One region of the Halomonas sp. E14 genome, then DNA from elsewhere that is predicted to be linked to it. Evidence: predicted binding sites of a transcription regulator. Region 1 holds the regulator's gene; each other region holds the start of a gene.

Region 1 (9,422 bases):
TCGTTGATGACCTTCATGATGGAGGACAGCCGCGCCATCGGCCCGGTGCTCAGCGTCATGTGGGTACTGCGCGCGCTGGAGCGGGTCGGCGACCACGCCGACAACCTGGCCGAATATGTCATCTACCTGGTGAAGGGGCTCGACATTCGCCATATGGACCCGGGCCAGCTCGACGCCGGCGCCCTGGCCCGCAAGTAAGCCGCCCAAGGGAGAGCCGATGCAAGCACAGACCGCCCTGCTGCGCGGCGTGAAGCTGGTCTACCGCCGCGGCCTGCGCCGCTACGTCTACGCGCCGATTGCCATCAACCTGAGCGTCTACGCGGCCATGCTCTACTACGTGGTCACCCGCTTCGGCGAATGGCTGGCGGCCTGGCTGGCGCTGGTGCCGGCTTGGCTGGTCTGGCTCGAATGGCTGCTCTGGCCGCTGTTCGTGGTCAGCCTGGTGCTGATCGTGTTCTTCACCTTCTCGCTGGTGACCCACCTGATCGCCGCGCCCTTCTACGGCTTTCTGGCCGCCAAGGTGGAGGTCGAGGCCACCGGCCGCCCGCCGCTGGACGACCGCGGCCTGGCGCGTACCGCGGTGGACGCGCTGGGCCGCGAGCTGGTCAAGCTGGGCTACATCCTGCCGCGCATGCTGGCGCTGTTCGCGCTCAGCTGGGTGCCGGGGCTGAACGTCGTCGCGCCGTTCCTCTGGGCGCTGTTCTCGGCCTGGATCATGGCCATCACCTACCTCGACTACCCGATGGACAACAACAAGGTGAGCTTTGCCGACATGCGCCGGCGGCTGGCGGCGCGCTCCTGGCAGACCCTTACCTTCGGCGGCTGGGTTACCCTGATTACCTGGCTGCCGCTGGCCAACCTGCTGCTGCTGCCGGGCGCGGTGGCCGGCGCGGTGCTGATGTGGGAAAGCCACTATCGCGGCCTGCCGAGCGAGCGCTGAACGCCGGCGTTCAGTCGGGCCTGGTGGGGGTGGCGGACGGGCTGAGCGTGCCGGATGCAGGAGCCAGCGCGGCTGTCGGAGCAGGCGGTGTGGCGGGCAGGGCGACCAGCCGCGCGGCGGGAAACACGCAGCGGAACAGGGCGCCCTGGCCGGGGTGCGACTCGATCTCGAGGCTGGCGTCGTGGCGCAGCAGCACGTGCTTGACGATGGCCAGCCCCAGGCCGGTGCCGCCGGTGGCGTTGCTGCGGCCCTTGTCGACCCGGTAGAAGCGCTCGGTGAGTCGCGGCAGGTGGATTGGGTCGATGCCTTCGCCGTTGTCCTCGACCTCGAGGCAGGCGCCCAGGGGGTGCGGGCGCCAGCGCAGCTCGATGCGGCAGCCTTCGCCGGTATAGCGCACCGCATTGAACAGCAGATTGGACAGCGCGCTGTGGATCTCCTGCTCGCTGCCGAGCAGGCCCCGCGGCTCGCTGATCGAGAGCGTGATCCGCTGGCGCCCGGCCGACAGCGCTTCGCCGTCGCGCTGGATGCGCGCCAGCAGCTCGGGCATCGCCAGCGCCAGGTGATCCTCGCCGCCCTGGTCGATCTCCAGCCGCGACAGCAGCAGCAGGTCGTTGACCAGGTTCTGCATGCGCGCGGTCTGCTCTTGCATGCGGCCAAGCCCCTTGGCCAGGCGCGGCGGCAGCAGCTCGGCGGTGTCGGCGTAGGTTTCCAGGTAGCCGGCCAGTACGGTCAGCGGCGTCCGCAGCTCGTGGGAGACGTTGGCGACGAAGTCGCGGCGCATCTCCTCGAGGCGGTGCAGGCGGGTGATGTCGCGCGCCATCACCAGGCGCTCGTCGTCGCCGTACAGGGTGATCTGGAACTGCAGCACCCGACGCTCGTCCACCGGCGAGGTCAGCGTCAGCGGCTCCCGGTAGGCCCGGGCGTTGAAGTAGGCCACGAAGCGCGGGTCGCGGATCAGGTTGGTGATGTGCTGGCCGCGGTCGTGGGCGGGCTCCAGCCCCAGCATCGCCTCGGCGGCGCTGTTCCACCACTCAAGGTCGCCGTGGGGGTCGAGCATCACCACGCTGTCGCGCATCGCCTCGGAGGACTCCTGGATGCGCTTGAGGGTCGCCTGCAGGCGGCCCTGGGTGTGGCGCTGACCCTTCTGGTAGCGGTAGAGGCGATCGAACAGGTCGCCCCACAGGCCGGCGGCGGCGGGCGGTTCGTCGTGGGGGCGGCGGATCAGCCAGTTGCGCAGGGCGTGCAGCTGGCGCAGGTGGTAGGCCAGGCAGGCGGCCAGGCCCACCGCGAGCCCCAACCCCGGCGCCGAGAACAGCCAGCCGACCAGGCTGCCGGCGGCTCCCAGCAGGCCGATGCGCCAGACCTCCCGGCTCCAGGGGCGCACGTCAGCCCTTGTTGGAGAAGCGGTAGCCGGTGCCCCGCACAGTCTGGATCAGGTGCTGGTGGGCGTCGCCCAGGGCCTTGCGCAGGCGGCGGATGTGTACGTCCACGGTGCGCTCCTCCACGTAGACGTTACCGCCCCACACCTGGTCGAGCAGCTGGCTGCGGGTGTAGGCGCGCTCCTGGTGGGTCATGAAGAACTGCAGCAGACGGTACTCGGTGGGGCCCATCTCCAGCGCCTGGCCATGGGCGCTGACGCGATGGCTGACGGGGTCGAGCTGCAGGCCGTCGACCTCCACCGGCTCCTCGACGCCGCGCGGCGTGGTGCGCCGCAGCACCGCCTTGAGCCGGGCCACCAGCTCGCGGGGCGAGAACGGCTTGGTGATGTAGTCGTCGGCGCCGGCTTCCAGGCCGAGGATCTTGTTGTCCTCTTCGCTCTTGGCGGTCAGCAGGATGATCGGCAGCTCGCGGGTGGCTTCCTCGCGCTTGAGCCGGCGCGCCAGCTCGATGCCGCTGGTGCCGGGCATCATCCAGTCGAGCAGCAGCAGGTCAGGCTGATGGTCGATGATCATGGCGTGGGCGCTCTGGGCGTTGGCCGCTTCCAGCACGCGGTAGTCTGCCATCTCCAGCGCGACGGCGATCATCTCTCGGATCGGCGCCTCGTCATCGACGATCAAAACGGTCTTGGCAGTCATCCCGTTGCCTCATGTTGCGTGACGTTCGATGACGATATCACCACGTTATCATGACAGTAGGATGACATGGCCGCCAGCGCTCAGCCCAGTTCGGGCCACAGGCTCAGCGCGATCCCGGCGAACAGCAAGAGCCCCGACCAGTGGTTGTTGAGAAAGGCCTGGAAGCAGCGCTCGCGCTCGCGCGTCCTGATCAGGAACTGCTGGTGCACGAAGGTAGCCGCCATGCCTGCCAGGCCCAGCCAGTAGAACAGGCCAAGCCCCAGGCGCACCCCGGCCCAGCCCAGCAGGCCCAGCGTCACCAGCTGCAGCAGGCCGATCATGGCCCGGTCGGCGCGGCCGAACAGCACCGCAGTGGACTTGATGCCGATCTTCAGGTCGTCGTCGCGGTCGACCATGGCGTATTGGGTATCGTAGGCCACCGTCCAGGCCACGTTGGCGGCGAACAGCAGCCACGCTTCGAAGGGCACCTGGCCGAGCACGGCGCCGAAGGCCATGGGAATCGCCCATGAGAAGGCGGCACCCAGGAACAGCTGCGGCAGGTGGGTGTAGCGCTTCATGAAGGGATAGATGAAGGCCAGGGCCACGCCCACCAGCGACAGCAGCACGGTGAACAGGTTGGTGAACAGCACCAGCACGAAGGCGGCGGCGACCAGGGCGGCGAACAGCAGCTTGGCCTCGCGCTCGCTGATGCGCCCGGTGGCCAGGGGGCGGTTTCGCGTGCGCTTGACGTGGCCGTCGAAGTGGCGGTCGGCGTAGTCGTTCACCACGCAGCCGGCCGCACGCATCAGGTAGACCCCGGCGACGAAGATCAGCAGCAGGTGGCGCTCGGGCAGGCCTTCGGCGGCCACCCACAGCGCCCATAGTGTCGGCCACATCAGCAGCCAGGTACCGATGGGGCGATCCAGCCGCATCAGCTGCAGGAAGTCGGGCAAGCGGGCCAGGCCGCTGGGGTGGAGCAACGAGCGATCCATCGAGTCCTCCTTATGCAATGACGTTTATCCTAGCGTGCGGGAAGGCCGAGTTCCTCCGCCATCGCGTCGAGGAAGAACTCCTGCACCAGCACTGCAAAGCGGCCGTGGCGGAACACCGAACGCCGGCCCCAGGGGCCGTCCAGCGCATGGAAGGGGGCGCTGGCGCGGGTGATCTCGATGGGGCTGCGCTCGAGGTCCGGCTGGCGGAACAGCCAGCTGCCCAGCGAGCGCTCGCCCAGCCGGTCAAGGCGCTGGCCGCGCAGCAGCGCCAGGGAGGCCACCGAGCGCGCCACCACCCAGGGGCGCTCGTCGAGGCACAGGGCGACCTCGCGGCGCCATGCCAGGCGGTCGCAGGGCAGGCCGAGGGCCTGGGCTTCGTCGGGCCGCGGCCGGTCGAGGCGCTGGTCGAGCAGGCGCACGCGAAAGCGACGCTCGGCGCCGGCCGCGATCAGGCGGGCGGTGAGCGAATCGCGCGAGGCTACCCACTGCCACCAGCCCGGGCTCATGGCAGGCCGGCTCGCCGCCAGCGGCCGCCAGATGGGGTAACGGTGTGCATGGCCTTGCTGCGCCGTGGGGGTCCGGGCCACCGGCTCTCTCCGGGTCGACTGGGGGCGCATAGTGTAACATGCGGCCTTGCCACGATTCCTCGTGCAGGGCCGCATGTCGCGGTCCCGGCAACCGGCAGGGAGTCCCATGACCGCACCTCTGATCCTCATCGGCTCCGGCATGGCCGCCATCGGCCTGGCGCGCCAGCTGCGCGCCCTCGACCCCGAGCGTGCGCTGACCCTGATCACCGCCGACAGCGGCGACGAGTACGCCAAGCCGCTGCTCTCCACCGGCTTCGCCAAGCGCCTGCCGCCGTCGCGGCTGGCCGTGCGCTCGGCCCTGGCGCTGGCCGACCAGCTGGGGGCGGTGGTGCGCACCCACACCCGCGTCGAGGCCATCGACCCCCAGGCCCGCACCCTGCAGCTTGGCGCCGAGCGGCTGCCCTATGGCACGCTGGTGCTGGCTACCGGAGCCGCGCCCGCGGTGCCGTTCGCCGTGCCCGCTGCCGTCGCTGCTCGCGTGCACACCATCAACGACCTCGATGACTATCGGCGCTTCCATGCCGCCCTGGAGGCGCTGGGGCGGCCGGCCCGGGTCGCCATCATCGGCGCCGGCCTGGTGGGCTGCGAATTCGCCAATGACCTGCTCGTCGGTGGGCATGCGGTGAGCCTGGTGGCGCCAGAGCGCACGCCGCTGCCGCGGCTGCTGCCCGAGCCGCTGGGGCGCGCCCTGGGGAGCGCCTTCGCTGCGGCGGGCATGGCCCTGCGCCTGGGACGTGGCCTTGAGGCATTGGAGAGCGTTGGCGCCGATGTCGTCCTGCGGCTCGACGACGGCACTGGGCTTGAGGCGGACCTGGTGCTGGTGGCCACCGGGCTACGGCCGCGCACCGAGCTGGCGGCAGCGGCGGGGCTGGCGACCTTGCCGGCCGGCATTGTGGTCGACCACTACCTGGCCACCTCGTCGCCCGGCATCTTTGCCCTTGGCGATGCGGCCTGCGTGGCAGGGGTCAACGCCATGTACGTGCCACCGCTGCAGGCTAGCGCCAAGGCGCTGGCCCGTACCCTGGCCGGTACGCCCACCGCCGTGCACTACGCCGCCTGGCCGGTGGTAGTGAAAACCCCGCTGCTGCCGGTGGTGGCCTATCCGCCCGCCGAGGCACCGGCGCGCTGGCGCATCGAAGGGGAGGGAGCCGACCTGGCCGCCTTCGCCGAAACCCAGGACGAGCGTTTGATCGGTTTTGCGTTGACAGGCGCCAGCGTGCGGCGGAAAGTTGAGCTGGCGCGAGCCGTGCCGCCGTTGCTAGGCTAGTCTCGTCGGCGCCGCGGGGCTTTCCCGCGGGCAAACTGACGAACACCTCGCTTGACGCTTTCCAGGAGCAGGGGCGATCTTCACACGCGGATCACCACACGCAAGGGAACGAGCTCTCCGGCAAAGCGGTGGGCGGTTTGCGATCCATTCGACGCGCTGATAACAACACCACGGCATCCATGCCGGCAACCAGCCAATACCAGGAGGGCTTTTATGCGCAAGCCAGAACTTGCAGCGGCCATCGCAGAACGGGCGGAACTTTCAAAGGACAAGGCCAGCCAGGTGCTGAACGTCATTCTCGACGAGATCACCGGCAGCGTGGCCCAGGGCCAGGACGTCTCGCTGATCGGCTTCGGTACCTTCACCGTGCGCGAGCGTGCCGCTCGCACCGGCAAGAACCCGCAGACCGGCCAGCCGCTGGCCATTCCCGCCAGCAAGACCGTGGCCTTCAAGCCGGGCAAGGGGCTCAAGGATGCCGTCGGCAAGGGCTGATGCCCGCCCGCGTGCCGTCACCCTGCGGCCTGCCCCGGCAGGCCGTCGCCCGCCTGCCTGTGAGTCGATCCCATCATGAAGCTGCGACTGATGCTCTGGCTGCTGGGCCTGCTGCTCAAGCGCGCCTCGCGCCGCAAGCCGCAATTTCGCCAGCAGCTGGCCGAGCTGCGACGCCTCGACTGGGGCATCGCCACCGAAGACCTGTCGGTCGCCCGCCACTACCGCATGTCGCCGCACGGCATCCGCAGCGGCGCGGGGCTGCCGGTCGACCTCGACCTGGAGCTGCGCTTCGAGGATGAAGCCACCGCCTTGGCGGTGCTGCGCAAGCCGACCCAGCGGGCCTTCCTTGACGGCATGATGGCCGGCAAGGTGCGCCTGGTCGGTGACTCGGGTGATCTCAACAAGCTGCAAAAGCTGCTCAAGCACCTCTGATGGCGTGCCGTGCGTCTGCTCACCGCGCCCTGCCCGCCTTCCGGGCGGATTCCTGCCATGGCATCCCAGCCGGAATCGACCATGTCGTCCCATGACAGCGTGTGGCAAGCCTCGCTCGAGGACTTCTGCCACGCCATCGAGGCGCGCTCCATGCCGGGCTGCGGCGCGGCGGCAGCGGTGAGTGCCGGGATCGGGCTGGCGCTGGTGCTCAAGGGGCTGCGGCTCGGCGAGGAAACGGCAGAGGCACCCGGGCGCAGCGCCCTGATCGCACGTGGCAATGCGCTGCGCCAGCGGCTTGCGCACCTGGCCGACGACGATATCGCCGGCTTCGAGGCCTACCTGGCGGCGCAGCGGCTGCCCCACCGCACGCCTGGGCAGGCGCGGCAGCGAGACGAGGCGCGCCAGCAGGCGCTGCTGGCGGCCTGCCGCGTGCCGCTGCAGATCGCCCGCGGCTGCTGCGACGGCCTGGCGCTGGGCAGCGAGGCGCTGGCGCATACCGCGGCGGCGCTGCAAAGCGACACCCGCGCCGGGCTGCAGCTGCTGGCTGCCGCCTTCGATGCGGTGCTGGTGGGCCTCGACGACAACCTCCCGGGTCTGGCGGACTCTCAGCAGCGCGCCGACCTCGCCGAAGAGCGCGACCGCCTGCGACAAGAGGCCGAGCGCCGACGACCCTGACCTCCTATGCCTCCTTCACTCTCGCTTTCGCTGCGGCGCCTGTGGACGCTGGACAAGTTCGCCTACAGCCTGCGGGTCTTCCTCGCCTTCAGCGGTGCGCTGTTGCTGAGCTGGTCGCTGGCCGACTTCGCCCTGGTGCTGCCGCTGTTCCTCGGCATCATCGCCAGCGCCCTGTCGGAGACCGACGACAGCTGGCAGGGTCGCCTGCAGGCGCTGGCGGTCACCCTGGTCTGTTTTGCCGTGGCGTCGTTTGCGGTGCGCTGGCTGTTCCCCTGGCCCTGGCTGTTCGCGCTGATGCTGGGGCTGTCGACGTTCGTGCTGGTGATGCTGGGGGCGGTAGGGCAGCGCTACGCCACCATCGCCTCCGGCACGCTGATCCTGGCGATCTATACCATGATCAACATCGAGCAGCAGGGCGGCGGCGCGCACGACAGCTGGGCCCAGACCCTGCTGCTGCTGTCGGGCGCCGCCTGGTACGGGGTGATCTCGGTGGTGTGGTGCGCGCTATTCTCACGCCAGCCGGTCAAGCAGAGCATGGCCCTGCTCTATCGCGAACTGGGCCGCTACCTGATCCTCAAGTCGGCGCTGTTCGAACCGCTGCGCGGGCTCGACCTGGAGGCGCGCCGGCTGGCGCTGGCGCGACAGAACGGCCGCGTGGTGGAGGCCATGAACCAGGCCAAGGAGATGATCTTCCGCCGCCTCGAAGGCCAGCGCGGCAATCGCCAGCTCAATCGCTACCTGCGCGTGTACTTCATCGCCCAGGATATCCACGAGCGGGCCAGCTCGTCGCACTACCCCTATGCGCAGCTGACCGAGGCTTTCTTCCACCACGACGTGCTGTTCCGCTGCCAGCGCCTGCTCGACCAGCAGGGCCAGGCCTGCCGGCGGCTGGGCAAGGCACTGCTGCTCAATCGACCTTTCGAGCATGCCCAGAGCGAACAGGCGCTGGCCGATCTGCGTGCCTCCATCGCTCACCTCAAGGCCATGCGCAACCCGGCCTGGCGTGAACTGATGCCGCCGCTGGGCGGCCTGGCCGACAATCTCGCCACCTTGGAACAGCAGTTGGCCCAGGCCCACAATCCCGACGCCGATGACGGGTTGGGCGATCCCAGTCTGTTCAATCGTTCGCCGGTGACCCTCAAGGAGGCCTGGGAGCGCATCCGCCTCAACCTGACGGTGGGCTCGCCCACCTTCCGCCACGCGGTACGCCTGCCGCTGGCGCTGCTGGCGGGCTACGCGCTGCTGCAGCTGATCCAGCCGAGCCAGGGCTTCTGGATTCTGCTGACCACGCTGTTCGTCTGCCGCCCCAACTTCGCCGCCACGCGCCGCTTTCTGACCCAGCGCATCCTCGGCACCGTGCTCGGCCTGGTGGCAGGCTGGGCGCTGATCAGTCTGTTCCCCGGCATGCTGACCCAGACGCTGATCGCCGTGATGGCCGGGGTGACCTTCTTTGCCAGCCGCGAGAAGCACTACGTACTGGCCACCGCCGCCATCACCCTGATGGCGCTGAGCAGCTTCAACCAGGTCGGGCATGGCTTCGATCTGATCTGGCCGCGGCTGTTCGATACCCTGATCGGCGCGCTGATCGCGGGGGTGGCGGTGTTCTTCATCCTGCCCGACTGGCAGGGGCGGCGGCTGCATCGCCAGGCGGCCGCCACGCTGGAAGCCAGCTGCCATTACCTCGACGAGATTCTGCGCCAGTACGAGAGCGGCAAGCAGGACGACCTCGCCTACCGCCTGGCGCGGCGCAACGCGCATAACGCCGATGCCGCGCTGTCGAGTCTGCTGGCCAACGTGCTGCAGGAACCCGAGCCCTACCGTCGTCACGTGGCTGATGATGGCTTCCGCTTCCTGGTGCTGTCGCACACCCTGCTGGGCTATCTCTCGGCGCTGGGGGCGCACCGCCAGCGGCTGGGCGAGGAGGCCGACGATACCCGGCTGCTGCCGGTGGCACGTGGCATCGTGGCGTACCTGCAGCAGCTG
Region 2 (9,422 bases), 1.1 Mb from region 1:
CCCGCTGATGCTAATTCCGGGATCGCACAAATACTTCGTGCCCTGCGTCGGCCGCACCCCGACCGACAACTACAAGGAGTCGCTTAAGAGCCAGGAAGTTGGTGTGCCCGACAATACCAGCCTGCGCGAGCTGATGCTCAAGGGCGACATCGAGGCGCCCAAGGGGCCGGCCGGCACCTTGGTGATGTTCGAGTGCAACACCATGCACGGCTCCAACATGAACATGTCGTGCTGGCCGCGCAGCAACCTGTTCTTCGTCTACAACAGCGTCGAGAACGGCTTGGTCAACCCGTTCTGTGGCAATCGCCCACGCCCGGACTTTCTCGCCAACCGCAAGGACTGGAGCCCGCTCAAGCCAGTTTCGTAAAGTCTTGGCGTTTCGTTCAGCCCATGTGTCGTATGCCGTGGCCCGCGTGGCCACGGCAAGACTCGATCAGAGTGTGTCGCGTGCCGCCAGCTCCTGTGGCAGCAGTGCGGCATAGATTAGTTCGTTGACCGGCGTGGCGACGCCCACAGCCCGGCCTAGCCGAACCACGGCACCGTTCTGGGATTCCAGCTCCGATGGCTCGCCGGCCATGAGGTTGCGCTGCATCGAGGAGGTGCTTTCGGCCGGCATTGCATCGATGAAGCGCATGGCGCGCTCGGCGGCATCGTCGGGGAAGGCCACCCCCTGGGCCCGGGCGACGGCCTCTATCTCCACCAGGATCGCCTCGATCAGTTGGCGGGTCTCGGGCAGTTGCCGGGTGACCCCGATCGGGGCGCGGGTGATTGCGCCAATTCCGCTCAGGGCGCAGATGAACAGGAACTTGCTCCACTGCGCCACGCGAATGTCGTCGGGGATCTCGGCACTGACACCATCCGCTCGGTCGAAGGCCGCCTTGAGGCGGGCGGTTCGCTCGCTGTTGCGGTTGTCCCGTTCGCTGAAACGCACGAAAGGATCGACGCCGGCATGGACGATATGCCCGGGGGCTTCCTTCCAGGCCAGGATGCCGCACAGGCCATCCAGTACCACGGCTTCGCCCAGCACCTCTGCCAGGGTATCGGCAGCTTCCACGCCGTTCTCCAGCGGCAGCACCAGAGTGGTGTCACCGACTAGGGGGCGGATCGCTTCGGCGGCTTCACGCAGCTGCCAGGTCTTGACCGCCATGATCACGCAGTCGACCGTGCCGATTGTCGCCGGGTCATCGGTTGTCTGCACGCGCTCTAGATGCAGGTCGCCCTTGATGCTGGTCAGCCTGAGCCCATTGCGGCGCATCGCCTCAAGATGAGCACCGCGGGCGATGAAGGTGACCTCTTCTCCGGCGGCGGCCAGGCGGGCGCCGAAGTAGCCGCCGACCCCGCCGCTGCCCATGATGGCGAATTTCATGCTGCCCCCCTTATGGCTTGGCCCATGTCGCTGGGTGATCTTGTCTCTGGTCGCTGCTGTCTTTGAGGATAGTGGCTTGCTGGCGTGGTGCATCCCCTCCGCGCTGGGCGCACCTTTTGTCTGACTTGAGCCAGGTCATGAAGGGGTTTCCTGCAACTGCCACACCTGAGAAAAGTGAGGCAGACTGTCGATGACCCTTGCCGATGCGACCTGACCCATGACCGCTTCCTCCCCTCGTCACACTTCCGGCGCCGAGCCGGTTCAGGAAGGGGCGCTGCCCTTGGCCCTGCGCCGCGTAGCCATTGATACCTACCGCGAGAACGTGGCCTACCTGCACCGCGAGTGCGACCTCTACCGCGCCGAGGGCTTCCAGGCGCTCTCCAAGGTCGAGGTGCGCTCCAACGGCAAGCGCATTCTTGCCAGCCTCAACGTGGTGGACGATGCCGCCATCGTCGGTCATGCCCAGCTGGGTCTCTCTGAGGATGCGTTCGCCTCGCTGGGGGTCGAGGAGGGCACGCCGGTCAGCGTCTCGCAGGCGGAGCCGCCGCCCTCCATTCCCGCGTTGCATCGCAAGATCGCCGGCGAGCGGCTAAGTCGTGAGGACTATCGCGCCATCGTGCAGGACATCGCCGAGCTGCGCTACTCGAAGATCGAGCTGACTGCCTTCGTGGTAACCTGCGAGCTCGGCGAGCTCGACCGCGAGGAGATCTTCTATCTCAGCGATGCCATGTGTCGTGTCGGGCGACGGCTCGACTGGCGCGAGCATCCGGTGGTGGATAAGCACTGCATCGGCGGCATCCCCGGAAATCGAACCTCCATGCTGGTGGTGCCTATCGTTGCGGCGCACGGCCTGCTGTGCCCCAAGACCTCATCGCGGGCGATCACCTCGCCTTCGGGTACGGCCGACACCATGGAGGTGCTGGCCAAGGTGGAGATCCCTTTCGACGATCTCGAGGAGCTGGTGCGGCGGCATCGCGGCTGCCTCGCCTGGGGCGGCACCAGCGAACTCTCGCCGGCCGACGATGTGCTGATCGCGGTGGAGCGGCCGCTCTCCATCGATTCGCCCGGCCAGATGGTAGCCTCGATCCTTTCCAAGAAGCTGGCGGCAGGCTCCACGCACCTGCTGCTCGATATACCCGTGGGGCCGCATGCCAAGGTGCGCTCGATGCCCGAGGCCCGGCGCTTGCGCAAGCTGTTCGAGTTTGTGGCAGGGCGCCTGGGCCTGACCCTCGACGTGGTGATCACCGACGGCAGCCAGCCGGTCGGGCGGGGGATCGGCCCGATGCTCGAGGCCCGCGACGTGATGCGCGTACTGAGCCTGCATCCCGAGGCACCGATGGACCTGCGCCAGAAGTCGCTGCGCCTGGCGGGGCGCATGCTGGAGTTCGACCCCGACATTCGCGGCGGCGATGGTTTCGGCATCGCCCGCGAGATTCTCGACTCGGGGCGTGCGCTGGAGAAGATGCAGGCCATCATCCGTGCCCAGGGTGAAAAACCCTTCGACCTCGATAACCTCGACCTGGCCCCCCATCGTTTCGATGTGCTGGCCCCTGAGGATGGCGTGGTGACTGCCATCGACAACCTGCGCATGGCGCGTATCGCACGGCTGGCAGGAGCCCCCAAAGCCAGAAATGCCGGGGTGGAGCTGTTTGCCCAGCTCGGCGACACGGTAGTGAAGGGACAGCCGTTGTATCGCGTTTATGCCGCCTTCCGCAGTGAGTGCGGTTTTGCGCTGCAAAGCAGCGAGCGCGACAGCGGTTACCGCATCGGATCGCAACACCAGCTTACGCGAATGAACCTGGAGTTTTGATGACAGCCGGACTGCTCTATTTTCCCGAGGAGGCCGCACCGGCCTGCCGATTGGCTGAGGCGGCGGGCCTTGCCGCGCATGGTGTCGTTCGCCATCGCTTTCCCGACGAGGAGCTGTGCCTGACTTTGCCGTTTGCCAAGGCGGGGGACTGGCCTCGGACTGTGGTGATCTATCGAAGTCTGGACCGCCCCAACGACAAGTTGGTCGAGCTGATGCTGCTGGCACGCCATGCGCGCGAGCAGGGCGTCGAACGGCTGGTGCTGGTGGCGCCCTATCTTGCCTACATGCGTCAGGACAAGGCGTTTCACCCCGGCGAGCTGGTGAGTCAGCGTCTGGTCGGCGGCTTCCTGGCCGAGCTGTTCGAAGCGCTGATCACCGTCGACCCTCACCTGCATCGCGTCGAACGGCTGGATCAGGCGGTGCCGCTGCGCCAGGCCGTAGCGCTCTCCGGCGCTCCGCAACTGGGCGAGATGGTGGCGCGCCGCGGTGGCAAGACGCTGCTGCTGGGGCCTGATGCAGAATCGGCGCAGTGGGTGAAGAGTGCCGCGCGGGTGGCGGGGCTGGAATATGGCGTGTGCAGCAAGCAGCGTCATGGTGATCATGAGGTCGAGATCCGCCTGCCGGCACTGCCCTTTGCTGGGCGTCGTGTCGTGCTGCTGGACGATGTCGCCAGCACCGGCCACACCCTGATCCAGGCGGCAAAAGCGCTGCTGGCCGCCGGGGTGGAGCGCGTGGATGTTGCCGTGACGCATGCGCTCTTTGCCGGCGATGCCTTCGACGCGCTTCGCCGGGCTGGCATCAAGGAGGTCTGGAGCACGGACGCCATCGCTCACCAGAGCAATGTCGTCTTCCTGGCGCCGCTGCTGGCCGGGGCGCTGGATCAAGTGCTGGCGGCGGGCTGACCGAGCCCAGGGTAGCTACTCGAGCCCAGGGTGGCTACTGTCATGGCACGCCGCCTCTAGGCTGGCCGCGGCGTTGCCAGCCTGCGACAGGCAGGTGGTTCCATGGTTGGTTTAGCGCTGCCAGCGATCTCAGCGAGGGCCCGTGCCGGGCAGGTCGGTGTGGAAGCCGATATCGAAGCCTTGCTTGGCAAGCTGTGGCTTCCAGTACTCTTCCGTGGCCATGGTTTCGGCTGCCTCGGCGCTGGGGGCGAGGAACAGGCCTCCGCCGAGATGAATGTCATGTCCACGGGGATGAATGGCGTACACATCGACGAGAAAGGGTTCCATGGCGCTCACTTTGGCTATTGGGACAGGCTCATCATACTGTGGGTGTGCTGCGTCGATGAGCCTTTGTCGATTCCCATTCATCAATGGGTATGTGGCTACGGCATGGGCTCGCGAAAGTGCTTGGCAGCCGGTCGCGTCAGGCACTGGCTGCGTTGCTAGCTCTAGCAGACAATGCATCGAAGCGGTCGGGCTAGCCAGCGGCCACGCAAAAGCGTAAAAAGCCAGCGAGATACCCCTTCGGTCGATACAGGAACCGTACCGCCATGACGCGACGTACTATCGCTATCTTCGGGCTGACCATGGGGCTGCTGGTGGGCTGCGGTGGCCGCACGCCCGAACCTTCGTCCCCAGCGCAACAGCCCGTGGCTCAAGCCGGTGAGCCGGCCCTTGCGCCCCGTCAGGGCGAGAGCCGCGCCGAAGACCGCTTCTGGGTCCCCCGTCACTTCCATTCCGTGCAGGATGAAGCTCATTACCACGTTAGCCGCCTGGCCGACCGAGATTTCGTCGACGTCTATGGGGGCGACGAGCACCCGCGGGTCTGGTACATCGCCGCCGAGCGCCTCGGACAGATCGGTGAGCCTGCCGTACCCTTGCTGTATGGATTGATCGACAGCCGCGATGACTACGAGCTGATGCTGGTGCTCTACGCGCTGCAGCTCGCCACCCAGGATCCTGCGTTGATGGCCCAGACGGCGGGCGACTACGTGCGCCTGGCAAGCGTGCTTGACCCCCAGGCCAATGCGCAGAATCGCCAGATTGCGCTGGCCTGGTGGGAGCGTCACGGCTGGCGCTGGCAGTGAGGAGCCGGTCCTGGCCTGGCTGCGCAGAAGCGGGCACTTTTTGCTAAGGTCTCTGCAGGATTCGACAGTCGAAAGGAAGCGGAGCGCAAAGATGGACTCATTCATGCAAGCAGCCCTAGACGAAGCACGCCAGGGCCTCGCGGAAGGCGGCGTGCCCATCGGCTCGGTGCTGGTACACCAGGGCCGCATCCTGGGGCGTGGACACAACCGTCGGGTCCAGGCGGGCAGCACCGTCCTGCATGGCGAGATGGACGCCCTGGAAAATGCAGGGCGCCTGCCGGCGGCGATCTACCGTGAATGCACGCTCTACACCACCCTTTCGCCCTGCGCCATGTGCAGCGGCGCCATCCTGCTCTACGGCATACCGCGCGTGGTGGTGGGGGAAAACCAGACCTTCCTCGGAGAAGAAGCGCTGCTCGCCTCGCGGGGCGTGGCCGTGGAGGTGCTACAGCTGCCTGACTGTGTCGAACTTATGACACGCTTCATCGAGGCCTCGCCAGAGCTGTGGAACGAAGATATCGGCCACTAGCCTGGGCGTACGCGTGTCGGCAGCGGTTGTCATGAAACTGTCATCTTGGCCCGTTACCGTGCGCGCAGTGCCACCAGAACGTCACGCTTCCGTCATCCAGTACGTGTAACCTGAAAACGGGCCGCCCATGTCCAAGACCGAGAGATCCGACGGCCAATCGAGCCGTGCCGCCTTGTCCCGAGAACCGGTACGCGAGGTGCCTGCCTGGCTACGTGGCATCTATGCCGGGCTCTGCCTCTACCTGTTCCTGGCGGCCCTGAACGTGCTGGGTGCCGGCCTTGGCACATTTGGCCGTGCCAGCGATTTTCTGGCCCAGCTCTTCGCCTATGGCGAGAACCCCTTCATCGCCCTGCTGGCCGGCGTGCTGGTCACCATGATCGTGCAGAGCTCGTCCTTCACCTCGGCGCTGATCGTGACATTGGTCGCCAGCGGCGAGATGACCCTGGGCACCGCCGTGTTCGCCATCATGGGGGCCAACATCGGCACCGCGGTCACGGGAGTGATCGTGGCATTGGCGAACATGCGGATCCGGCGCAACTTCCGGCGCTCGTTTACCGCTGCGCTGATGCACGACTTCTTCAATATCCTCACCGTACTGATCGTGTTCCCGCTGGAATTCATCAGCGGCCTGTTTCACGAGGCCGGGCGGGGCATGTTCACCCGCCTGGCGGGCTGGCTGGCCGAGCTGATCGGCCTGGAGGAGGTGGCGCGTCCGAATAGCCCCGTCAAGGTGATCACGGCGCCGGTGGTGGACGCGGCCAATGCGATCGGCAGCGCCCTGACACCCACGGCGGCCTCCCAGGGGCTGCTGGTGGCCGCCCTGGGACTGCTGCTGATGTTCATTGCCCTGGGCTTCATGGTGCAGAACCTGCGGGGTGCCCTGCTGCGCCACATGGATGGCCTGTTCCGCACCTATTTCTTCCGCAGCGACCTGCGCGCCTACGGGGTGGGGCTGGTTTCCACCGTGCTGGTGCAGTCCAGCACCATCACCAGCAGCCTGATGGTGCCGCTGGCCGGGGCCGGCGTGGTGCGTCTGCGGCGGGTGCTGCCGTTCATGATGGGGGCCAACTTGGGCACCACCGTGACCAGCGTGCTGGCGGCTACCGCCAACCCGGTGGCAGCGGCGATGACGGTGGCGCTGTTTCATGTCATCTTCAACGTGACCGGCACGCTGGTCTGGTATCCGCTGCGCTATGTGCCGCTCAAGGTGGCAACCTGGTACGGCAAGCTCGCCGCCCGCCAGACGCGCTATGCCTTCATCTTCCTGATCGGCGTGTTCCTGGTGATACCGCTGCTCGGGATCGGTGCCGTCGAACTGTTTACCAGCCTGCGCTGAGCGCGGCTTTCAGGAGCTTTCTCCATGTTTCGTCAGCTTTACAGCGCCCTGACTTCGGAAAATACCATCAACATGGCTTTCGAGGATCTGACCCAGATGCTCGGGCACGGCGCCTGGATGTTCGACCGCGCCAACGAAGTGCTGCACAGCACGGTGGCAGCCGACGAGGTGCGCCAGCCGCTCTATGAGCGGGACCGGGCGATCAACGAACTGGAACGCTCCATACGACGCAAGGTGCTGCGCCACCTGACGGTGAATCCGGGGCACGACGTGGCCATTTGCCTGGCTCTCATGAGCGTGGCTAAAGACGCCGAGCGCATCGGTGATTACTGCAAGAACGTGTTCGAGGTCGGGCACTTCTACAGCGAAGGCTTCCATGTGCCCAAGTACCAGGATCCGCTGAACGCCATGGCGGCGCAGATGACCGGCATGTTCGGCATGGTGATCAAGGCCACGAGCGACTCCGACGAGCGCCAGGCGCGCCAGGCGTTGACCAAGGCGGTAGAGATCCGTGCCCACTGCGACAGGCTCATCCAGGAGCTGTTCCGTGACGAGGCCAAGATCGAGTTTCACGAGGCCGTGGCTTACTCGTTGCTGGCACGCCACTACAAGCGTGTGGCCGCCCACCTGGCCAACATCGCTACCGCGGTGCTGGGCAAGTTGGAAGACCTCGACTTCTATTCCGACGACGAAGAACTCTGACCCTCCTGCCGCTCGCCGCTCTGGCGAGCGGCTCCTTGCGCTGCGGGAAGCGAAGCCAGAGCTCTCCCAGGTAGCAGCAGCTTCCAGCAAATCCTTACTATTTACACCCGGCAAAGCTCGGCACAGCTGCGCCAGGTCGTTGGCAGGCGCGTTCAGCGGCAAGGCAGGCAGTCGGGCAGGCTCTCGCGCAGCGAGCGGGGAGTGATGCCGAGATCAGCCAGGGTGCCCAGGCTTGGGTCGACGACATTGTGCTGGCGCATCAGCGCCAGCTGGTCGCGGGTCAGGGGCGGGCTGGGCAACCAGCTGCCGAGCAAGGCGGCCAGCTGCCACAAGTGAAACGGGATCGGCACCATGCGCGGGTCACGCTCCAGGTGGGCGGCGATCAGACCGAGAATGTCGCGGTAGCGCAGCACGTCGGCGCCGCCGAGTTCGAACAGGCGACGCTGGGTCGTGGTGGCGTTGAGCAGCCGATGGCAGGCGCGTGCCACGTCCCGCACATGTACCGGCTGCAGCAGCGTTTCCCCCTTGCCAAACAACGGCAGCACCCGGTGCCGGGTCAGTCTTTCCAGGGTGAAGAGAAAGCGGTCGTGAGGGCCGAACATCACGCTCGGCCGCAGGATCACGGCTTTGGGGAAGGCCTCGATGACGGCGACTTCGCCGCGCCCGCGCGCACGAATATAGGGCGAGCGGGAGGCCGGGTCGGCGCCGATGCCCGAGAGCTGGATCAGGGTGGTGATACCTTGGCGATGCGCCAGGCGTGCCAGCTGGGCTGCCGCTTCCACGTGCAGGTGCTCGAAGCGCAGTTGGCGGCTCTCGGTATAGAGGCTCACCGCGTTAACTACTCCCGCTGCCCCATGCAGGGCCTGGCGGGTGTCCGATTCACTGCAAATGTCGGCTTCGACCAGGCTCAGCGGATCGTCTGGCTCGGCCCAGTTCGGCCAGGTGGGGCGGCGTGCCACAATGCGCACCGCACAGCCAGCCTCCACGAGCTCGAGCACGATCTGGCTCCCGAGAAACCCGGTGCCGCCAAAAACTGTGACAGGGCCAGAGGCCATGGTTCCCTTTCCCTCCGCTGTTCGATAAGCACGGTATCAGGGTCGGGTGGAGGTGTCATGAGGCAGTGGCAGGGTGCCGTTCTCTTTCACTGCGCGAATCGCGAAGCTGCTTTCCACACTGCTCACCATGCCCAGCTTCTTGAGCTGGCGCAGCCAGTGCTCGTAGCCGTGCAGGTCGGTGGCCAGGACATGCAACTGATAATCGCACTCCCCTGACATGGCATGGCAGTCGATCACTTCTGCCATGGCCTGCATGGCCGCTTCAAAGGCTTCCGTTCCGTCATGCTGGCAATGGTCGAGCCGAACCCGCACGTAAGCGGTGATCGCAAGCCCCAGTCGTTCCCGGTCCAGCTCGGCGCGATAGCGGGTGATCAGGCTCGCCTGCTCAAGCCGGCGTATGCGGCGGGCGCAGGGGGACGGGGAGAGATTCACCCGCTCGGCCAGTTCTGCCGTGGTAAGGCGGGCATCCTGTTGCAGGGCTTCCAGCAGCAGGTGATCGATACGATCGAGCTTGAGGTTGCGCATGGGTGCCTCGTCAATGTGGCAATCGGTGACTTCCTGACGGATGACGCTAACCATCAAGCCAAGTTTGGCG
Region 3 (9,422 bases), 2.9 Mb from region 1:
GTGCGAATGGCCGGCTGCCACTTCAGCTTCATCAAGGTGCGGAAGGCTTGATCGTTGGCGGTGGCGGTGGTGGGCGAGGCGTACTGCGGATAGAGCGGGAAGAAGAGAATGCGATCGCAGCCGGCCGCCTGCATGCGGCGCAGTACGCTCTCGGTCGAAGGGTTACCGTAGCGCATGCAGAAGTCGACCATCACCCTATCGCCGTACAGCGCCTTGAGCGACTCTGCCACCTTGCGGGTCTGCTCGCGGGTGATGGTCAGCAGCGGGCTTTCGTTGCGCTCCTGGTTCCAGATGCCGCGGTAGGCCTCGCCCGACTTGAACGGACGGCGGGTAAGAATGATCAGCTGCAGCAGCGGCTGCCACTTCCAGCTGGGGTAGTCGACCACCCGCTTGTCGGAGAGGAACTCATTGAGGTAACGACGCATCGACCAGTAATCGGTGCCGTCGGGCGTCCCTAGATTGGCCAGCAGCACGCCGACGCGAGGGCGTGTCACGGGGGGGTGGTCCGACGGCGCATGTACCGGGCAATACTGGCTTGCCGAGTCCGGAAGGACGGAGGCTGGGTCCCGGGAAGGCGTGGTCATTCATGAGCTCCTTGAGGTCGATGTCGCCATGCCGGCTAGTCTATCAGGGTCGTCGCGTCGCCGGGAATGAAGTTGTACTATCGCATAAAATTGTACAGCTAATGATCAGGGTGGATCCCACCAGGAGCACGATGAATCGAGCCGAGACACTGCGCGCCCAGGCCCCCCCGGCCACGCCGTTCTATGACGGCCGATGCCCGCTGTGCCGCAAGGAGGTCGACTGGCTGACCGCACAGCGGCACAGCGACAGGGGGCTCTTCGTCGATATACGGGCGAAAGACTTCGATGCCGCACCGCTGGGCACGGCCTTCACCAAGATGATGGGCAGGCTGCATGCGCTTGATGCCCAGGGGAGGTGGTATATCGGAATGGACGCCAGCCGCGCCTTGTACGCGGTGCTGGGCTAGCGCTGGCTGATCAGGCTGAGCCTGCTGCCCGGCCTGGCCCCGCTGCTGGATGCCAGCTACCTGTGTGCCCGCCGCCGCGTGCGCCTGGGGCGCTGGATGACTGCGAGGCGACGGCGAGAAAAGGGATAGCGCCAGTCGGAGCTATCACGCAGCGCGGGTCAAAACACCAGCGGCATGCGTGAGGTCAACGGGTCGTGGTAATGCGCATCGCGCCCGATCACCTCCTCATGCGGCACATGCTGCACCAGATAGGCACGGTGGATGCCGGCGCGCTGCAGCTCGAGGTAGACATCCTCCAGCGAGCGGAACACCGCCGGCTTGCCGCGCCGAGACAGCATGTGGCGCTTCCCTTCCACATCTTCCAGCTCCACCTGGTAGCAGTGGCTGCCGGTATGGGTGATGACGCGAACTTCGAAGTTGTCGTGGCGGCCGACAAATGCCTTGAGATCTTTGAATTCCATGGCTCCCTCCATGACGGTCAACTGATACAAGTCGGGCACAGTATCTCTGTGCCCGATATCAGCTTCATGACAGTAGCATAACACTGGTATGACCACCGCTACGCAGGAGAGGTTCCTGTCACCCGGGAAAACCTAGGATAGGCTGGACGGATCGATGGCCTTGCCAAGCGAGTTGCGATCGACCCACTTCCCCGCCTTGGTTTCCTTGTAGCGAAATACCACGCGGTCGCCTACCGCCACCGTGAGTTCGGCGTCCTCGGTCTGGTAGCTGTAGGTTTCGCCATCGACCATCAGCCGGAAGCGATAGAGATCCGGCATGCCCAGCCACTCCTTGAAGGGCCCTTCCCGCTCCAGCGATTGCAGCACGCCGCGCGCCTCGAGCTTGGGTGTACGTTGGCGCTTGCCGCGCCGAAATCCGCCCGCCATGTTGTCTCCTTGCAATCTACCGTCCGGGGCCCGGCATTATACGGGGCCGTACGCAGGGCTCAACCCCCATTGTCACTCCCCAAACGCTTCACCGTAGCTGTCTGGCGCCAGGTCCTCAAAGCGCGTATAGCGGCCGATGAACGCCATGTGCACCGTACCGATGGGCCCGTTACGCTGCTTACCAATGATCAGCTCGGCCAGCCCCTGGTTATCGGGATTATCCGGATTGTAGACTTCATCGCGGTAGACGAAGGCGATCAGGTCGGCGTCCTGCTCGATGGCGCCCGACTCGCGCAGGTCCGACATGACCGGGCGCTTGTTGGGGCGCTGCTCCAGCGAGCGGTTGAGCTGCGACAGCGCCACTACCGGGCAGCCGAACTCCTTCGCCATGCCCTTGAGCGAGCGCGATATCTCCGAGATCTCGCCGGTACGGTTCTCGGAGAAGCCGGGAATCTGCATCAGCTGCAGATAGTCGATCATGATCAGCGCCATGTTGCCGTGCTCGCGCACCACGCGCCGGATGCGCGAGCGCATCTCGTTGGGCGACAGCGCCGCCGTATCGTCGATGAACAGCTGCTTGTCCTTGAGCAGGTTGACCGCCGAGGTCAGGCGCGGCCAGTCCTCGTCTTCCAACTGGCCGGTACGCACCCGCGTCTGGTCGATGCGGCCAAGGGAGGAGAGCATGCGCAACATCAGCGATTCGGCGGGCATCTCCATGGAAAACACCATGACCGGCCGGTCGCTGGCGATCACCGCATGCTCCACCAGGTTCATGGCGAACGTGGTCTTGCCCATGGAGGGGCGTCCCGCGATGATCACCAGGTCGGAGGGCTGCAGCCCCGAGGTCATCTCGTCGAGGTCGCGAAACCCGGTGGACAGGCCGGTCATCTCGCCCTTCATGTTGAACAGCTCGTCGATGCGGTCCACGGCCTTGGCCAGCAGCTCGCTCATGCCGATGGGACCGCCCGACTTGGGGCGCTCCTCGCTGATCTGGAACACCAGCCGCTCCGCCTCGTCGAGCAGTTCGTCGGCCGGCCGCCCCTGGGGGCTGAAGGCCCCGTCGGCGATCTGGTTGGCCGCGCGGATCAGCTTGCGCAGGGTAGCCCGCTCGCGAACGATGTCGGCATAGGCGCGAATGTTGCTGGCCGAAGGCGTATTGCGCGCCAGCTCGGCCAAGTAGGCGAGTCCGCCAACCGTATCCAGGTGGTCGCGCCGCTCCAGCGCCTCGGAAAGCGTGACCACATCCAGCGGCTGCCCGGCTTCGGCCAGGCCCGTCATGGCATTGAAGATCAGGCGATTCTCGTAGCGATAGAAGTCGTCGGCCACCAGGCGTTCGGATACCGTATCCCAGGCCTGGTTGTCGAGCATCAGGCCGCCCAGCACCGACTGCTCCGCTTCCAGCGAATGGGGCGGCACCTTCAAGGCGGCGGTTTCCTGGTCGAGCTCGAAGGTATCGTTCATGGCGGGCAACCTCGATGAAACATGCGTAGCCATTCTACCCGAACGCCGAGCTTACCCTAGCGCCCGCGCATGACTGAGGCGGCCGGTTCGTGCGCCGACGAACTGGCAAGGGAACGGGGAGTCGGGAGAGGGGATTCGTGTAGTACAGACACAGAAAGGGCGCGGGGTCTCCCCCGCGCCCTCGCAGCATGCGGCAGCGAATTACTCGGCTACCACGACCACGCGAACGGTGGCGTCGACTTCGGCATGCAGGTGCAGGTCGATGTCGTACTCGCCGGTCTGGCGAATCGGACCTTCGGGCATGCGAACTTCGCTCTTGGCGACTTCGATGCCGGCCTGGCCCAGCGCTTCGGCCAGGTCACGCGGACCGATGGAGCCGAACAGCTTGCCTTCGTCACCGGCCTTGGCGACCAGCGACAGCTCGATCTCGGCCAGCTGAGCGGCGCGGGATTCGGCGATCGCCTTGCGCTCGGAGGCCTGGGCCTCGAGCTCGGCGCGCTGGGCCTCGAAGGCCTCCAGGTTGTCCTTGGTGGCCGGCACGGCCAGGCCGTAGGGCACCAGATAGTTACGGCCGTAGCCAGCCTTGACGGCAACCTTGTCGCCCAGGCCGCCCAGCTTGCCAATGTTGTCGAGCAGAATGACTTCCATCTCGTTAACCTCGTGTCAGTCGCTGCGAGAGGCCAGACGGCCGCGGAAATCCACGAACACGTCGATAAAGGCCGCCAGCAGCACGATCAGAATCATGGGCCAGGTGGTGATCAGCAGTACGTAGAACACGATCAGCCACAGCCCGTTCATACCTTTTAGCCCGATGAAGCCGTGCACCAGGGCAATACCGGCCACCAGCAGCGGCACCCAGGCCAGCATAGAGAGCGACGGCAGCCCCAGCACCATGCCCACCACGCCGAGCAGGACCAGCAGGCCAAGTTCACGCGGCACCAGGCGCAGCGCGTGGAACTCCTCGCGGAAGCCGCCGGGATTGTAAAGCCCGGCCTGCCAGCTGCGCGCCAGGGCCAGACAGCCGATGGCGGCCAGCAGCACGATCAGCCCGGTGACGCCGCCGATCAGCAGCGTCGCCAGCTCCTCAGTGTCGAAACCCTGGCGGCCGAGCTCGGTCAGCATGCGGTCGATCTCGGTCGAGCCTTGGCGCAGCTGTTCCAGCAGCGGACCGGTTCCGCCTGGCGGCACGAAAACGCCGAGCTGGATCATGGCCGCCGCGGCCAGGGTGCCGACGATCAGCGCCTCGCTCCAGCGCGTGCGCGAGCGCAGCACCACGCCCATAAGCGTGACCAGCAGCACGCTGGCCAGCGGAATGGCGTCACCCTGGGTCCACCACCAGCCGGCCGGTACCGCCGCGGCCACCAGCACCGGCAGCGCCGGCGACAGGCCGCGGCGCAGTGTGACCAGGGCCACGATGGCGCCACTGAGCCAGAACAGCCAGGGGATGACCGCGGCCAGCGCCGCCCCGCCAACGGCGTAGGGCGTGCCGCGCATCAGCCATCGAGCAATCGGCAGCATCGAGTCGGCGGCTTACTGGTGGCTGTCGGTGTAGGGCAGCAGGGCCAGGTAGCGCGCGCGCTTGATGGCAGTCGCCAGCTGACGCTGGTAACGGGCCTTGGTACCGGTGATACGGCTGGGTACGATCTTGCCGGTCTCGGTGATGTAGGCCTTGAGCGTATCCAGATCCTTGTAGTCGATCTGCTTCACGCCTTCAGCGGTGAAACGGCAAAACTTGCGGCGACGGAAAAAGCGTGCCATGGGAGACTCCTCGGTACGTGCGATCAGTGGGCTTCGGCAGTTTCTTCTTCAGAGCGCGGACGCTCTTCGCGACGCGCTCGCTTGTCGTCTGCCGGCTTCATCATCGGCGAAGCTTCGGTGATGGCTTCCTTGCAGCGCACCACCAGGCTGCGAATGATGGCGTCGTTGAAGCGGAAGATGTTCTCGATCTCCTCGAGAACCTCGCCGCTGCACTCGACGTTCATCAGCACGTAGTGAGCCTTGTGGATCTTGTTGATCGGGTAGGCCAGGTGACGGCGGCCCCAGTCCTCCAGACGATGCACGGTGCCACCGCTTTCGGTGACGATGCTGGAGTAACGCTCAACCATGGACGGCACTTGCTCGCTCTGGTCCGGGTGGACCATGAACACGATTTCGTAATGACGCATGGGATCTCCTTTCGGGTTGGCAGCTTCCGCATGAGGTCGAGGACCCCGGGGAAGCAAGGAGGTGATAGTCGAAATGGCAACGCCCGCTCACACAGGAACGGGCGCATGCATTCTAGTGAGCCGAGGCGCGACTTGCAAGGCGCAACCCAAGCGGCGGCTCAGCGGACACCGCCGCGCTGACGCACCGCCTCGAACAGGCAGATGCCGGTGGCCACCGAGACGTTGAGACTGGAAACGCTGCCGGCCATGGGCAGCTTGACCAGCCCATCGCAGGCTTCACGCGTGAGCCGGCGCATGCCCTTGCCCTCGGCGCCCATCACCAGTGCGGTGGGGCCGCAGAAATCGGCGGCATAGAGCAGGGATTCGGCCTCGCCAGCGGTGCCGGTGATCCACACTCCGTACGCCTTGAGCCGGGCCAGGGCACGGGCCAGGTTAGTCACCTGATAGACCGGCACGCTCTCGGCGGCGCCGCAGGCCACCTTGCGCACCGTGGCGTTGAGCGGCGCGGCCTTGTCCTTGGGCACGATCACCCCATGCACGCCGGCGGCATCAGCGCTGCGCAGGCAGGCGCCGAAGTTATGCACGTCGGTGACGCCATCGAGCACCAGCAGCAGCGGCGGCGCGGCGTGGGGCCAGGCTTCGAGCTTGAACCACAGCGCCGCTTCGCTTTCGCAGGCGAGCGGTGCGGCGAAGGCGATGACGCCCTGGTGCGAGGCCTCTTGCGCCAAGCGATCGAGATCGTCGCGCGGGTGCGGCTCCACGCGCGCGCCGCCCCTGCGTGCCGCCTCGACGAGGTCGCCCAGGCGCTGCTGCGCCTCACCCTCCTGCACCCACAGCACCCTGACCGTTTCACCGCGGTCCAGCAGGGCGCGCACCGCATGCACGCCGAACACGGCATCGAGGCCGCCTGGGACACCGGGCAGCTCCGGCTTGCGCCGCGGTGCCCCCCTGCCCTGTGCTCGCGACCTCTCCTTGCTGCGTCCCTGAGCCATCAGCCGCGCGACCTCGACCGACGCGGCCCGCGGCGACGCTTGCCGCCCTTGCCGCGCTCGCCTTCATCCGCCGCACTCTTCGGCGCCGCGGCGTCGAGCGTGACGCCCGCCTCGCCGTCGCCGCGCCGTTTGCGCGGTTGGCGCTTGGGCCGCGGCTTCTCGTCTTCGAGCACGAAGTCGATCTTGCGCTCCTCGAGGTCGACGCGCGCCACCTGAACGGTGACACCGTCGCCGAGCCGATAACTCATGCCGGTGCGCTCACCCTTGAGGCGGTGCTTTTCGGGCTCGTAGTGATAATAGTCCGAGGGCAGCGAGGTGACGTGAACCAGGCCCTCGACATAGACCTCATCGAGGCGCACGAAGATGCCGAACTGCGTCACCGAGGCGATGGTGCCTTCATAGACCTCGCCGAGCTTGTCGGACATGAACTCGCACTTTAGCCAGTCCTCGACGTCTCGGGTGGCATCGTCGGCGCGCCGCTCGGTCATCGAGCAGTGCTCGCCGAGCTCGAGCATCTGCTCGAAGGTGTAAGGACACCACTTGCTGGGCGGCTCGACCGGCGCCCCTTCGACGCGCAGTACGGTATTGGTCTGACGCGGCCCGCGGATCACCGAGCGGATGGCGCGGTGCACCAGCAGGTCGGGATAGCGGCGAATCGGCGAGGTGAAGTGGGCATAGGCCGGATAGGCCAGGCCGAAGTGCCCTTCGTTCTGCGGCGAGTAGACCGCCTGGCTCATCGAGCGCAACATCACGGTCTGGATTACGTCGGCATCCGGCCGGCCGCGAATCGCCTCGGCCAGGGTCTGGTAGTCCTGCGGCGTCGGTTCGTCGCCGCCACCCACCGCAAGCCCCAGCTCGTTGAGGAACAGGCGCAGCTTGTCGAGCCGCTCCGGCGAGGGGCGCTCGTGGATGCGGTAGAGCGCCGGCAGGTCGTGCTTGTCGAGGAAGCGGGCGGTGGCCACGTTGGCCGCCAACATGCACTCCTCGATCAGCTTGTGGGCATCGTTGCGCGTGCGCGGCACGATCTTCTCGATCTTGCGTTCCTCGTTGAACAGGATTGCCGTCTCGGTGGTCTCGAAGTCGATGGCGCCGCGCTCCTCGCGGGCCTGACGCAGCACCTTGTAGAGCTCATGCAGCCCCTGCAGCGGCTTGACCAGGTCGCGGTACTCTTCACGCAGCGCATCCGCCTCGGCATCCTCGCCTTCGAGGATCGCCGCCACCTTGTTGTAGGTCAGCCGCGCATGGGAGCGGAACACCGCCTCATAGAAGCGGTAGCGGCTGATCACGCCCTGCTTCGAGATGTTCATCTCGCAGACCATGGCCAGGCGGTCAACGTGGGGGTTGAGCGAACACAGGCCGTTGGAGAGCAGCTCGGGCAGCATCGGCACCACCTGCCCGGGGAAATAGACCGAGTTGCCGCGCCGAATCGCTTCTTCGTCCAGCGCGCTGCCGGGGCGCACGTAGTGCGAGACGTCGGCAATGGCGACGATCAGCTTCCAGCTGCCGGACTTGGTCTTCCAGGCGCACACCGCGTCGTCGAAGTCCTTGGCGTCCTCGCCGTCGATGGTGACGAGCGGAATGTCGCGCAGGTCGACGCGGTGCTGCTTGTCCTGCTCGACCACTTCGGCGGACATCTCGGCGATCTGGTCGTGCACTTCCGGCGGGAACTCGGCGGGAATCTCGTAGCTGCGGATGGCGATGTCGATCTCCATCCCCGGGTCCATGCGCTCGCCGAGCACCTCGACCACCTCGCCTACCGGCTGTACGCGCGTCTCGGGCTGCTGCACGACCCGGGCCGACACCACCTGGCCGTCGCGCGCACCGCCACAGGCGCTGTGCGGGATGATCACCTCCTGGGTAATGCGCGGATTCTCCGGAATCAGCACGCCGAATTCGGGGGTGTTCTCGCGATAGACGCCGACGATGGTCTGGGTGTTGCGCGCCAGCACCTCGGCAATGGTGGCCTCGTCGCGGCCGCGACGGTCGCGCCCGCTGACACGCACCAGCACGTAGTCGCCGTGGAAGACCCGGCGCATCTGCCGTGGCGGCAGCACCAGGTCGGGCTTCTTGCCGTCGTCGCGCAGCACGAAGCCGAAGCCGTCACGATGGCCCAGCACCTTGCCCTTGATGAGGTCGAGCTTGTCGATCAGCGCATAGGCGCCGGCGCGGTTGCGCAGCACCTGACCGTCACGCTCCATGGCCGCCAGGCGGCGGCGCACCGCCTCCTGCAGGTCCTCGTCGTCGAGGCCCAGCATGCGGCTCATCTTCTCGTGGGTGATCGGCTTGCCGTACTCTTCCAGGCGCGCCAGCAGGTACTCTCGGCTGGGAGCCGGATTGTCGTACTTGTGGGCCTCACGGCTGGCATGGGGGTCGTCGCTGAGCGTCCAGTGAGTCATGCGTAAGGCATCCTTGGAAACGGGAGCAGCGTCACGGGAAAGGCGCGGGCAGAGGGCCGCGTACGTAGGGTGTTGCTAATGAAGTCGTTTGTCATGCCGGCAGTATAGCGCTGGAGCAGGCTCCACCCAACCGTGGCAACACCGATCCCGGGCGAAAATTCTGCTCATGCACAGCGACACGCTTGCATTGGGCCATAAATTGGGTAAGATACGCGTCGCCTGCCCAGATGGCGGAATTGGTAGACGCGCTAGCTTCAGGTGCTAGTGTCCTTACGGACGTGGAGGTTCAAGTCCTCTTCTGGGCACCATCGCTCTCTTCGAGGGTCTGGTCGGGTAGGCACCCACGCTCTTTGTCAGTTCGAGTCGCTCGTGTTCGCCCAGGTGGCGGAATTGGTAGACGCGCTAGCTTCAGGTGCTAGTATCCTTACGGATGTGGAGGTTCAAGTCCTCTCCTGGGCACCAGCCCAGACACGCGAACACGACGCAAGATGACGACTGCATGATGCGCCCAGGTGGCGGAATTGGTAGAC

What was found. Region 1 encodes PhoB, which activates phosphate uptake and scavenging genes when phosphate is short. Its sites were predicted from a motif close to TGTCATANNNNTGTCANA; they were not measured.
Region 2: ACT7B3_RS12085 (Na/Pi symporter) is a predicted target of PhoB. The motif match lies at 5,762-5,779, and genes of this name have one in related genera.
Region 3: ACT7B3_RS03550 (DUF6482 family protein) is a predicted target of PhoB. The motif match lies at 1,518-1,535, and genes of this name have one in related genera.

The regions. Positions count from the first base shown of each region.
Region 1 covers NZ_CP199423.1:3,679,655-3,689,076, reverse strand. The annotation lists gene phoU (phosphate signaling complex protein PhoU) at 1-198, shown strand, start outside; gene cysZ (sulfate transporter CysZ) at 218-940, shown strand; gene phoR (phosphate regulon sensor histidine kinase PhoR) at 951-2,324, opposite strand; gene phoB (phosphate regulon transcriptional regulator PhoB) at 2,326-3,015, opposite strand; gene ubiA (4-hydroxybenzoate octaprenyltransferase) at 3,096-3,986, opposite strand; gene ACT7B3_RS17375 (chorismate--pyruvate lyase family protein) at 4,016-4,573, opposite strand; gene ACT7B3_RS17370 (NAD(P)/FAD-dependent oxidoreductase) at 4,680-5,840, shown strand; gene ACT7B3_RS17365 (HU family DNA-binding protein) at 6,054-6,332, shown strand; gene ACT7B3_RS17360 (hypothetical protein) at 6,408-6,764, shown strand; gene ACT7B3_RS17355 (cyclodeaminase/cyclohydrolase family protein) at 6,822-7,439, shown strand; gene yccS (YccS family putative transporter) at 7,446-9,422, shown strand, end outside.
Region 2 covers NZ_CP199423.1:2,585,653-2,595,074, reverse strand. The annotation lists gene thpD (ectoine hydroxylase) at 1-367, shown strand, start outside; gene ACT7B3_RS12115 (2-dehydropantoate 2-reductase) at 434-1,366, opposite strand; gene ACT7B3_RS12110 (thymidine phosphorylase family protein) at 1,584-3,176, shown strand; gene ACT7B3_RS12105 (ribose-phosphate diphosphokinase) at 3,176-4,078, shown strand; gene ACT7B3_RS12100 (hypothetical protein) at 4,208-4,405, opposite strand; gene ACT7B3_RS12095 (hypothetical protein) at 4,669-5,205, shown strand; gene ACT7B3_RS12090 (nucleoside deaminase) at 5,297-5,734, shown strand; gene ACT7B3_RS12085 (Na/Pi symporter) at 5,862-7,070, shown strand; gene ACT7B3_RS12080 (phosphate signaling complex PhoU family protein) at 7,095-7,772, shown strand; gene ACT7B3_RS12075 (complex I NDUFA9 subunit family protein) at 7,925-8,827, opposite strand; gene ACT7B3_RS12070 (Lrp/AsnC family transcriptional regulator) at 8,864-9,352, opposite strand.
Region 3 covers NZ_CP199423.1:763,345-772,766, reverse strand. The annotation lists gene hemH (ferrochelatase) at 1-584, opposite strand, end outside; gene ACT7B3_RS03555 (thiol-disulfide oxidoreductase DCC family protein) at 716-991, shown strand; gene ACT7B3_RS03550 (DUF6482 family protein) at 1,150-1,452, opposite strand; gene ACT7B3_RS03545 (hypothetical protein) at 1,585-1,878, opposite strand; gene dnaB (replicative DNA helicase) at 1,951-3,339, opposite strand; gene rplI (50S ribosomal protein L9) at 3,541-3,987, opposite strand; gene ACT7B3_RS03530 (hypothetical protein) at 4,003-4,857, opposite strand; gene rpsR (30S ribosomal protein S18) at 4,870-5,097, opposite strand; gene rpsF (30S ribosomal protein S6) at 5,121-5,504, opposite strand; gene rlmB (23S rRNA (guanosine(2251)-2'-O)-methyltransferase RlmB) at 5,663-6,388, opposite strand; gene rnr (ribonuclease R) at 6,496-8,892, opposite strand; tRNA gene ACT7B3_RS03505 (tRNA-Leu) at 9,114-9,200, shown strand; tRNA gene ACT7B3_RS03500 (tRNA-Leu) at 9,268-9,354, shown strand; tRNA gene ACT7B3_RS03495 (tRNA-Leu) at 9,399-9,422, shown strand, end outside.